DNA from 2 places in the Pseudoclavibacter sp. VKM Ac-2867 genome. Region 2 is predicted to be linked to the other one. Evidence: predicted binding sites of a transcription regulator. Region 2 holds the regulator's gene; the other holds the start of a gene.

Region 1 (4,971 bases), on a different contig from region 2:
GTCGACCATGAGGAGTTCGGTCGGCTGGCCGCATCCGCCCCCGTCGGTTCCGGTGGTCTCGCGTTCGTGCCATACCTCGACGGGGAGCGCACCCCCGACCTGCCGGATGCGACCGCATCGCTCCTCGGCATGACCCGCGGCTCATTCACCCGCGAGAACCTCGCTAGGGCCGCAGTCGAGGGCATGCTCGGCAGCCTCGCGCAGGCACTCGACGCCCACCGTGCGCTCGGTGTCGAGGCGAAGCGAGTCATGCTCATCGGCGGCGCCGCGCTGAGCGAGGGCGTGCGCGCCGTCGCGCCGACCCTCTTCGATGTGCCCGTCGAGATCCCAGCACCCGGCGAGTATGTCGCCGACGGCGCGGCCCGCCAGGCCGCCTGGGTGGCGACCGGGACACGTCCGGACTGGCCCGTCGAGACGATCGCTCGCCTCGAGCCTGCCCCTGACGCGGCGCTCCGCAGCCGATACGCGGCGGCCGCGAAGCTCGCCCGCGACGCGGAAGAAGCAGGGACGGGACTCCACGCCGCCTGACCAGCGAAAGCGCGCGTCGCGGGCACGTGCCGAAACGCGGAGTTACAGAGAGGGGCAGCGCCAGTCGGCGCTGCCCCTCTCTGCATTACTGGGTTCGCTTCACGAAGCTGCGATCACCGGGCCCCTTAGGCCTGGATGGTCTCGACCTTCGTGCCGCTCTCGACCTCGATCTTGCGTGGCTTCGCGCGCTCGCTGACCGGCACGGTCACGGTCAGCACGCCATGCTCGTAGCTCGCCGCGATGCGCTCGGTGTCGAGCCCCTGGCCGAGCGTGAACTGGCGGAGGTAGCTGCCGCCGTTGCGCTCACGGACGAGCCACTTGGCCCCCTCGGCGTTGACCGTGCTGCGCTCGGCCCGGATCGTCAGCTGCTGGCCGTCGAGGTCGACGTCGATCGAGCTCGGGTCGATGCCGGGCAGGTCAGCGGTGAGGATGTAGTGGTCGGCCTCGCGGTAGAGGTCGATGGGCATCGAACGCGGGCTGTTCGGTGCTCCCTGGAAAAGTCGTTCCATCTCCTGGAACGGATCGAAGACGCGTGCCATGTCGTTTTCCCTTCCTTGTACGCACGCTCGTCTACGCGAGACGGTGCGGTGAACTTGAGTCGACCGGTGTCAACTTCCTTGAGCAGAAAATTAGCACTCCACCCCCTCGAGTGCCAGAAAATTCGCTGAAAACCCCGTCAGCCTTGGGCGAACGCACCCTCGAAGGAGGTCAGCGCGCGTCGACGCGGGGCGCGAAGCTCAGTGGGAGCGGTGGTCTTGCACGGTCATACGCGGGCCATGCTTCGGGCGCGGGTTGCCCGCGAGCTTGATGAGCCGCACGACCCGCTCGCGATGTCCGCGCCACGGCTCGAGCAGCTCCCGCATGCCGTCGTCGTCGACGTCGCAGCCCGCGAGCGCCCATCCGACCATGTTGGGGATGTGGTAATCACTGAAGCTCGGAGCGTCGGGGTCGCCATGCGAGCGCTGCACGGTCTCGTTGGCCGTCCACACACCGACGCCCACGATCGAGCGAAGACGGCGAAGCGGCTCCTCCGACCCCGTCGGCAGGCTGCTCGTGCGCTCCAGCGCCGAGGCGACCGTCGCCGAGCGGATGACCGTTCCGGATCGCGAGGAGTCGACGCCGGCCCGGTGCCAATCCCAGCTCGGAATGCGCCGCCACTGCTCCGGCGTGAGCGGCAAGCGCAGGTGCCGCGGCACGAGACCGGCCGGCCCTGGCGCCGCGTCGGCGTGGTCGCGGTGCAGGATGTCCCACGCGCGATGCGCCTCGAGGCCCGTGATCTTCTGCTCGATGATCGCCGCACTCAGCGCCTCGAACACCGCACCCGACTTCGGGAGCCGCATCCCCTCGTTCCGTCGCCGCACATCCGCCAGCTCCGGCAGGGCGTCGAGGCGGAGCTCGCTCCAGTCGTCGTCGCAGCCCAGCAGCGTGGGAGCCTCATCGACCGCGATCTCAGCAGCTTCACCCCACGACACGATCCGCACCCCCTCCCGCGCCTGGCGGAACACCGTCGTCGCGCCTCCCGCCAGCGAGTGGGACGTGCGCCAGACGTCGCGCGACACGGGATGCACCCAGCACGTCGGATCTCGCCTGCCCCGCATGAGGGGAGACAGGGTCTGCTGCACATCGACCGGCGCCGCCGGCCGATAGAGCGACATGACCCGATCTGGCATGCCGCAAGGGTACGCAGACCCACGGACATTCGATCCTCCCGACACACGCCGCGACTCGCGGCCAGTGCGATAGCGACCTATGAGAAATTCGAATCAACGCGACTCCGAAACTCGCGAGGGAGCGATCCTCACCTATCAGCGCTCAAAGACCCTGCTCATCTTCGCTCATTGGACCTAGAATCCACTTTCTGATAGCCGAAGCTGCGAAATACTCGCCTCAGGAAACTCTCGCGCAAATCGCTTGAACTAGCCGCTCGCTCTTCGAGGTCTCGTTCAAGTATCGCGATCTTCGCTCGACCCGAGCTAACCCGAGACTCAAGATCAAGTTCCGCTTGTCGCATCCCGACGAGTCCGATGCGAGATTTTGGCAGCAGGGTGGAGATCGAGATGAAAAGGCTCGGTCCACAGGCAGTCACAATGAACACCGAACCGACTAGCCATCCATGATTTTCAGCCAACGACATGCCGAGAAGAAAACCAAAAGCCAGAATCAAGAAAAGCACGGCACCCACAGCAACACGGGTAACGTATTTCGAGAATGACGTATCACTCACCCAGCGCTCTCGCGCCGACTCACCGGAGAGCATTGCAACTACCACGGATAGAATAAATCCCGCCAGAAGAACCACGAGATTCGAGTTCAGCCAGAACTGAAAGTAGATCTGTGAATTCAAATATTGGATAGCAAGCAAAACGCCAGTTAGAACCGCAGTCGCGAGCGTTGCGAGGAGTGACGAAGCAAAAACGACCCTGAGTCGACGCCTCCATATGTTCGCTTGCCCTATAGCCTGCTCCCAACTCAAAGCAACGACTCCCGAGGCGACCATCACCTCACGTTTCGCAGCAATTCCTTCGATCAGTGACTCTGACCTAGCAACTGCCGCCATATTCGCGCGAAGCTGCTCTTGCGAGGTGTAGACAACGAACTCGCCTAGGAGCGTCGCCAAAACTACAACCACCGCCCCAAGTGGGGCGACAAGCATGAACTTTCCGAGCTCGGCCGGTTGGTTCAAAACCGCAATACCACTGAAAAGAAGCGCCGGAAACAAGAATCCAACAAGGGATATCGCCGCCGTGGCGAGAATGCGCTGCACTTTTGGGATCGCCAACGAGCCGGATAGTTGCCCGCCGGCCACAAGGACATACAAACCGGCGAGCAATGTGACCACCACACTGAAGGCATCGACACCCCCATCGAGAACCGAAGCTCCGATAGTCGTGAAAACTGTTCCGAGCGCCTCCCAATCACCGACGGATGAAGTCGACGACAAGGCCGCCTGAAACGGCACGACCAACGGTAGAGAGTAGAACAGAAGGGCAATCAGGCTGACTGCTATGAGTTGAACCAATGAGGCACGCCATTGGGAGCGTTCACTAGGAAAAGGGGGCTCCAATTGAGATTCAGTCACCTGCGTGATAATAGAGGCAAACCCGGCCCACACAAGACAAACTGGGAATATTTGCGGATTCTTCGGCACCGAGAAGGTTTTTCTGAACAAGTACGCGAGTTGACGACACGACTCCACCGACCAGCAGATGATCTGTGAGATACCTCTTCGATCCAAGACCAAGGGCTGTCGTTGGGCCTGCTGGCCGGTTGGCCGCACTTGAGATCCCTTCGCATGATGGACGGAATGCCTGCCCCTGGCCAGCACGCGCCCTCACCTAAAATCGTCCTCATGGCTGTCCCCAAGATCGTGCTCTACTACGCCTTCGCGCCCCTCGCCGACCCGGAGGCGATCCGCCTCTGGCAGCGCGACCTCGCGGCGTCCCTGGGGCTGCGTGGGCGCATCCTGATCTCCAAGGACGGCATCAACGGCACCCTCGGCGGCGAGCTGAACGCGCTCAAGCGCTACGTGCGCACCACCCGGGAGTACGCGGCCTTCAAGGACGCCGACTACAAGTGGTCGGAGGGCACTGGACTCGACGAGCAGGGACAGAGCCTCGACTTCCCACGCCTCAGCGTGAAGGTGCGCGACGAGATCGTTAGCTTCGGAGCACCGGGCGAGCTCGAGGTCGACGAGCACGGCGTCAAGGGCGGCGGGACCCACCTCGCCCCCGACGAGCTCCACGCACTCGTCGAATCGCGCGACGAGATCGTCTTCTTCGACGGCCGCAACGCGATCGAGGCGCAGATCGGCCGCTTCGAGGGGGCCATCGTTCCGGAGACCGGAACCACCCGCGACTTCATCGCCGAGCTCGAATCGGGCAAGTACGACGACCTCAAGTCGAAGCCCGTCGTCACCTACTGCACGGGAGGCGTGCGCTGCGAGGTCCTCTCCGCACTCATGCTCAAGCGGGGCTTCAGCGAGGTGTACCAGCTCGACGGCGGCATCGTCCGGTACGCGGAGCAGTTCGGCAACGAAGGGCTGTGGAAAGGCTCCCTCGCGGTCTTCGACGCACGCGAGCACCTCGAATTCGGCCCCGACACCGACATCCTCGGCCGCTGCCGCGAATGCGAGACGCCGACGCACCGCACCCAGAACTGCAGCGACCCCTCCTGCAGGGAGCGCTTCGTCGCCTGCGAGGACTGCGGCAAGCGCGCGCTCCACTGCCCAGAGCACACGACCGCGAGCCTCAGCGCCCCAGCGGGGGCACCATCCGGTCGGTGACACGCCGGAGACGACAGACATCTTCACAAATCGGAGATCTTGGATGTCGCGGCACACTGCGCCGCGCTGAGGCACCACATTTGTGGTGACGTAGAACAAAATTGCGCGCTGAGGCTCCTGGCTGCGAGCGGAGCCCCTTCCGCACGGCTATCGTGTGTAGC
Region 2 (4,971 bases):
GCGAAGGATCTCCTTCTTCACGTTGTAGGTCCACGGCAGCTTGCTGAGCGGAGACCCGGAGAGGTTCACAACCGCATCCACGCCGTCGAGGACCCGCGCGTCCAGGGTTCTCTGGGCGGGGTTCCACCGGAACTCGCTGGCGTCCTTCGGGTCGCGCCTGACGAGCCGCGTGACGCGGTGGCCGTGCGCGTGCAGTTCCTCGATGAGACGGTGGCCGATCATTCCGGATGCGCCGGAGATGAGAACGTGCTTTGGGGAGGTCGCCTGAGTGCTCATGACCTCGAAGGTAGTCGTGTCAGTTGGGCGCGAGCGCAACGCGAGGCCGTGCTCGGCTGATCGCGCGCCTGATTGCGCCTAGGCTGTGCGGGTGCATCACGAGAACCTCGCCCCGAGCCGGGCCCAGCCGAACGGCCATCTTGGTGCCTAGCGCCCTGCCGCTCGGTGAGCCGGTGCCGCCGAGCGGAGAGCTCCCCGCGCAGGCCCTGGTCGGCGCCGAGTCGCGAGACTTCGGCGTCTACATCCACGTGCCCTTCTGCCGCGTGCGGTGCGGCTACTGCGACTTCAACACCTACACGGCGGAGGAGCTGGGTGGGGTCTCGCGCTCCAGCTATGCCGGCGAGGTCGAGAAGGAGATGGTCATCGCCGAGCGGGTGCTGAGCGGTGCCCCTCGCGAGGTATCCACCGTCTTCTTCGGGGGCGGAACACCGACCCTCCTGCCCGTCAGCGACCTTGCAGGGATGCTCGAGGGAGTGCGCAGTCGCTGGGGCCTCGCTTCCGACGCGGAGGTCACCGTCGAGGCGAACCCCGACTCGGTTGGCGAGCGTGAGCTCGCCGAGCTACGGGCTGCGGGAGTGACCCGAGTCAGCTTCGGGATGCAGTCCGCGGTCCCGCACGTCCTCAGCGTTCTCGAGCGCACTCACGATCCGGCGCGCATCCCGATCGTGGTCGCCGCGGCGAAGCGAGTCGGGCTCGAGCCGAGCCTCGACCTGATCTACGGCACTCCCGGCGAGTCCATCGACGACTGGCGCCGATCGCTCGACATGGCGCTGGCGCAGGAGCCGCTGCATGTGAGCGCGTATGCGCTCATCATCGAGGAGGGCACGAAGCTGGCCAGGCAGATCCGCCGCGGGGAGGTGCCCGCCGTTGACGACGACCTGCAGGCCGACATGTACGAGCTCGCAGAGGAGCGACTGTCAGCGGCCGGGTTCGAGTGGTACGAGGTCAGCAACTGGTCGCTCGACGGCAAGCACGCTTCTCGCCACAACCTCTCCTACTGGCGAGACGCGGACTGGTGGGGCTTCGGCCCCGGCGCGCACAGCCACGTGGGCGGCGTGCGCTGGTGGAACGCCAAGCATCCGAGCGCCTACGCATCGAGGCTGGCCGAGGGCATCACGCCGGCCATGGGGCGAGAAGTGCTTGACGAGGAGACGAAGCGCTTCGAGCGGATCATGCTCGGCTCACGTCTGCGGGAGGGCCTCGCGATCTCCGAGCTGGATGACTCCAGTGTCGTCGCCGAGCTCATCGCCGAGTCGCTCGTCGACGGGAGGGCCGCGTTGAAGGGCCGGCTCGTCCCGACGCTCCGCGGGCGGCTCATGGCAGACGCGATCGTCCGCCGAATCGCCGCCTGAGCCGGCTCAGCTCACGAACCGGAAGGTGACCGGGTACCGGTAGGGGAGTCCCTTGTTCGCCTGGACCGCGCCGAGAATGGCGTAGACGACGACGGCAACCCAGAGCAGCGGGTAGAGGAGCGGAACGATCAGCGCCAGCGGACCGCCGATCAGCGACAGCAGCGAGATGACGCCGATGCCGACGTACACGATCGCAGCTGTGATGCCGAAGTTGAGCGCCTCGCGGCCCTCGCTGTCGGCAAGAGGTCCCCTCCGCCGTGTGACAAGCCAGAGAATGAGCGGCCCGACAGCCGGGGCGACGATGTTGAGCAGGTGATCGAAGGTCCCGACGAGGCGGTCGCCGTCTCGTGTCAGCGGCGGTTCTGTCTCATTCTGCGGGCCAGACTGCTGGTACTGCACGCCCTGTGGGTGCCCGTAGGGAGCCTGCTGTCCGTACGGGACCTGCTGACCGTTGGGAGCCTGCTGCCCGTACGGTGGCTGCTGCCCGTAGGGTCCCGGCTGGTCGTACGGCGGCTGTTGAGGCAGATCCTGGTGTCCTGGCGGCGGGGTCGGTGCGTTCTGATCTGACACGGGGTTCCTCTCGTCGGTTTCGCTCACGCTACTGCGCGCGCCCTGCGAGGGCCTGGCATCCTGCTGGTGGCACGAGCGGAAAGCGGTAGGATTGGCAGTCTCAGGTTCAGAGTGCCAGTCCGGCTCGCAGCAGCTCGTCGAGGGAGGAGCATCGTGGTTTCAGACAGAAGCATGCAGGTGCTCCGCGTCATCGTCACCGACTACGTCACGAGTCGTGAGCCGGTGGGCTCCAAGTCGATCGCAGACCGTCATGATTTCGGCGTCTCCGCGGCGACCATCCGCAACGACATGGCGCAGCTCGAAGACGCCGAGCTCATCGTGGCCCCGCACACGTCCTCCGGGCGCATCCCGACTGACAAGGGCTACCGACTGTTCGTCGACCGGCTCGCCGAGTTCAGGCCGCTCTCCGGAGCGCAGCGTCGGGCGATCGAGACCTTCATCGAGGGCAGCGAAGACGTCGACGAGGTGCTCGGACGTTCGGTGCGACTGCTGGCGCAGCTCACCAACTCCGTCGCGATCGCGCAGTACCCCTCGCTCGCGAACGCCGCCATCCAGCATGTCGAGTTCGTCCTGCTGTCGAGCATGCGCGTCCTCACCGTCCTCATCACCGACTCGGGCCGCGTCGAGCAGCGCATTGGACATCTGCGCGCCGAAGTGAGCGTCGAGCAGCTGCACGTGCTCCGCGATCGGCTGGCCGGCCGCCTCGTCGGGAAGACGGTCGCGCGCGCTTCAGCGGAGCTCAGGGATGTCAGCGGCATCATGGGGGAGCGAGACGCGGAGCTCTTCGCTCCCGTCGTCGCCAACCTGCTTGAGCTCGTCCTGGCGCACCGTCAGGAGCGCCTCGTCATGGCGGGCACCGCGAACCTCGCTCGGACCGAACGCGACTTCCCGTCGAGCATCCTGCCCGTCCTCGAGGCCATCGAGGAGCAGGTGGTCCTCCTGCGGCTGCTCGACGAGCTCCACTCCAGCCCCGAGGCCTACTCGGTCAGCATCGGCCAGGAGAATGTCGACCTGGGCCTCGGCGAGACGGCTATCTTGACGAGCGGCTACCGCAGCTCTGGCAGCGACGCGCGTCTCGGCGTCGTCGGGCCGACGAGAATGGACTACCCGAGGAATATCCAGGCCGTTCGAGTGGTTGCGAGTTACCTGTCACGGGTGCTCGACGAGCAGCACTCGGACGACTGACCGACACCGCCAGATCACTCGGCGGATGCACCCGGCGCCTGACAACGCAGGCGTGACACACACAGATGCAAAGAAGGAGTCGCCACTCTTGGCAGACCACTACGACGTGCTCGGCGTGAGCCGTGAGGCGTCCCAGGACGAGATCAAGAAGGCCTACCGCAAGCTGGCACGCCAGCTGCACCCGGACGTCAACCCGTCCGAAGATGCCGCGGAGCGCTTCAAGTCCGTCACGCACGCCTATGACACGCTCATCGACCCCGAGCGGCGCCGGCAGTACGACCAGGGCGGCCCAGATGGGCAGTCCTTCGGTGGCTTCGGCGACATCTTCGAGACCTTCTTCGGCCAGCAGGGCTCCCGCGGGCCTCGCTCGCGTGCGGAACGCGGCCAGGACGCCCTCGTGCGCGTCGAACTCGACCTCGACGAGGTCATGTTCGGCACGCACCGGGACCTCGAGGTCACGACGGCGATCGCCTGCGAGAACTGCCAGGGCACCTGCTGTGCGCCCGGCACCTCGCCCACGACGTGCTCGGCATGCGGTGGGGCCGGGTCCGTGCAGCGACAGGTGCGCTCGATCCTCGGCATGGTCGTCACGAACCAGCCGTGCGCGCAGTGCCGCGGCTACGGCACGGTCATCGAGCACCCGTGCGACACGTGCCACGGCCAGGGGCGTGTTCGATCGAACGTGAGCATCCCGGTCGACATCCCGTCCGGAGTGGACTCCGGGCTGCGCATCCACCTTCCCGGTCGGGGCGAGGCCGGGCCCGCCGGGGGAGCGAACGGTGACCTCTACCTCGAGATCCGCGTGCGCCCGCACGAGGTCTTCTCGCGAGACGGCGATGACCTCCAGTGCGTCGTGGAGGTATCGATGGCCGACGCCATCCTGGGCACCTCGACCACGGTCGGTGCGCTCGACGGCGACGTCGACCTGCAGATCCCCGCGGGCGTGCAGTCGGGCGAGGTGCTGACCGTTCGAGGTCGGGGCATCACGCGGCTCCGCTCGACGCATCGCGGCGATCTCGACATCGCCGTACAGGTCGTGACTCCGGCGAAGCTCGACGGCAAGTCACGCAAGCTGATCGAGGAGTTCGCTGCCCGTCATCGCCACGAGGCCCCTCGCCTCGCGCGGGAGAAGCAGGGGATGTTCTCGAAGCTTCGCGACCGATTCGGTCGCTGACGTGGCGTGGCTCTACCTCGTCGAGGATCTCGACGAGGCGCTGCGCGTCGGTGACGTCGTCGAGGTGCGCGGCGCGGAGGCCAAGCACATGGCGGTCGCGCGGATGCGCGTGGGCGAACGTGTGCACCTCGGCGACGGGCGCGGCCTCATCGTCGACGGCGAGCTCGCTCTGACTGAGCGCGACCGCGCACTCGTCACAGTCGTCGCCGCGAGACGAGTGGCGCAGTCGGCTCCGCGCGTCACGGTTGTCCAGGCGCTGGCGAAGGGCGGCCGAGACGACCTCGCCGTGCAGGTCGCGACGGAGCTCGGAGCGGCGGCGTTCGTGCCGTGGCAGGCGAAGCGCAGCGTGAGCCGCTGGGACCAGAAGGCCGAGAAGGGCCGCGAGCGGTGGTCATCCATCGCCAGGGAAGCCAG

Evidence for each region. The regulator HrcA, encoded in region 2, represses chaperone genes, less so after heat shock. The targets are predictions, from matches to a motif close to TTNGCACTCGNNNNNNNCGAGTGCNAA.
Region 1: the regulator HrcA is predicted to act here: its motif matches at 1,158-1,184, upstream of ITJ67_RS05985 (Hsp20/alpha crystallin family protein).

What each region holds. Positions count from the first base shown of each region.
Region 1 covers NZ_JADKSL010000004.1:116,666-121,636, forward strand. The annotation lists gene ITJ67_RS05980 (xylulokinase) at 1-528, shown strand, start outside; gene ITJ67_RS05985 (Hsp20/alpha crystallin family protein) at 654-1,067, opposite strand; gene ITJ67_RS05990 (DNA-3-methyladenine glycosylase family protein) at 1,266-2,198, opposite strand; gene ITJ67_RS05995 (hypothetical protein) at 2,354-3,697, opposite strand; gene ITJ67_RS06000 (rhodanese-related sulfurtransferase) at 3,878-4,810, shown strand.
Region 2 covers NZ_JADKSL010000003.1:101,982-106,952, forward strand. The annotation lists gene ITJ67_RS04830 (TIGR01777 family oxidoreductase) at 1-276, opposite strand, end outside; gene hemW (radical SAM family heme chaperone HemW) at 420-1,628, shown strand; gene ITJ67_RS20195 (DUF4870 domain-containing protein) at 1,635-2,198, opposite strand; gene hrcA (heat-inducible transcriptional repressor HrcA) at 2,352-3,383, shown strand; gene dnaJ (molecular chaperone DnaJ) at 3,472-4,557, shown strand; gene ITJ67_RS04855 (16S rRNA (uracil(1498)-N(3))-methyltransferase) at 4,559-4,971, shown strand, end outside.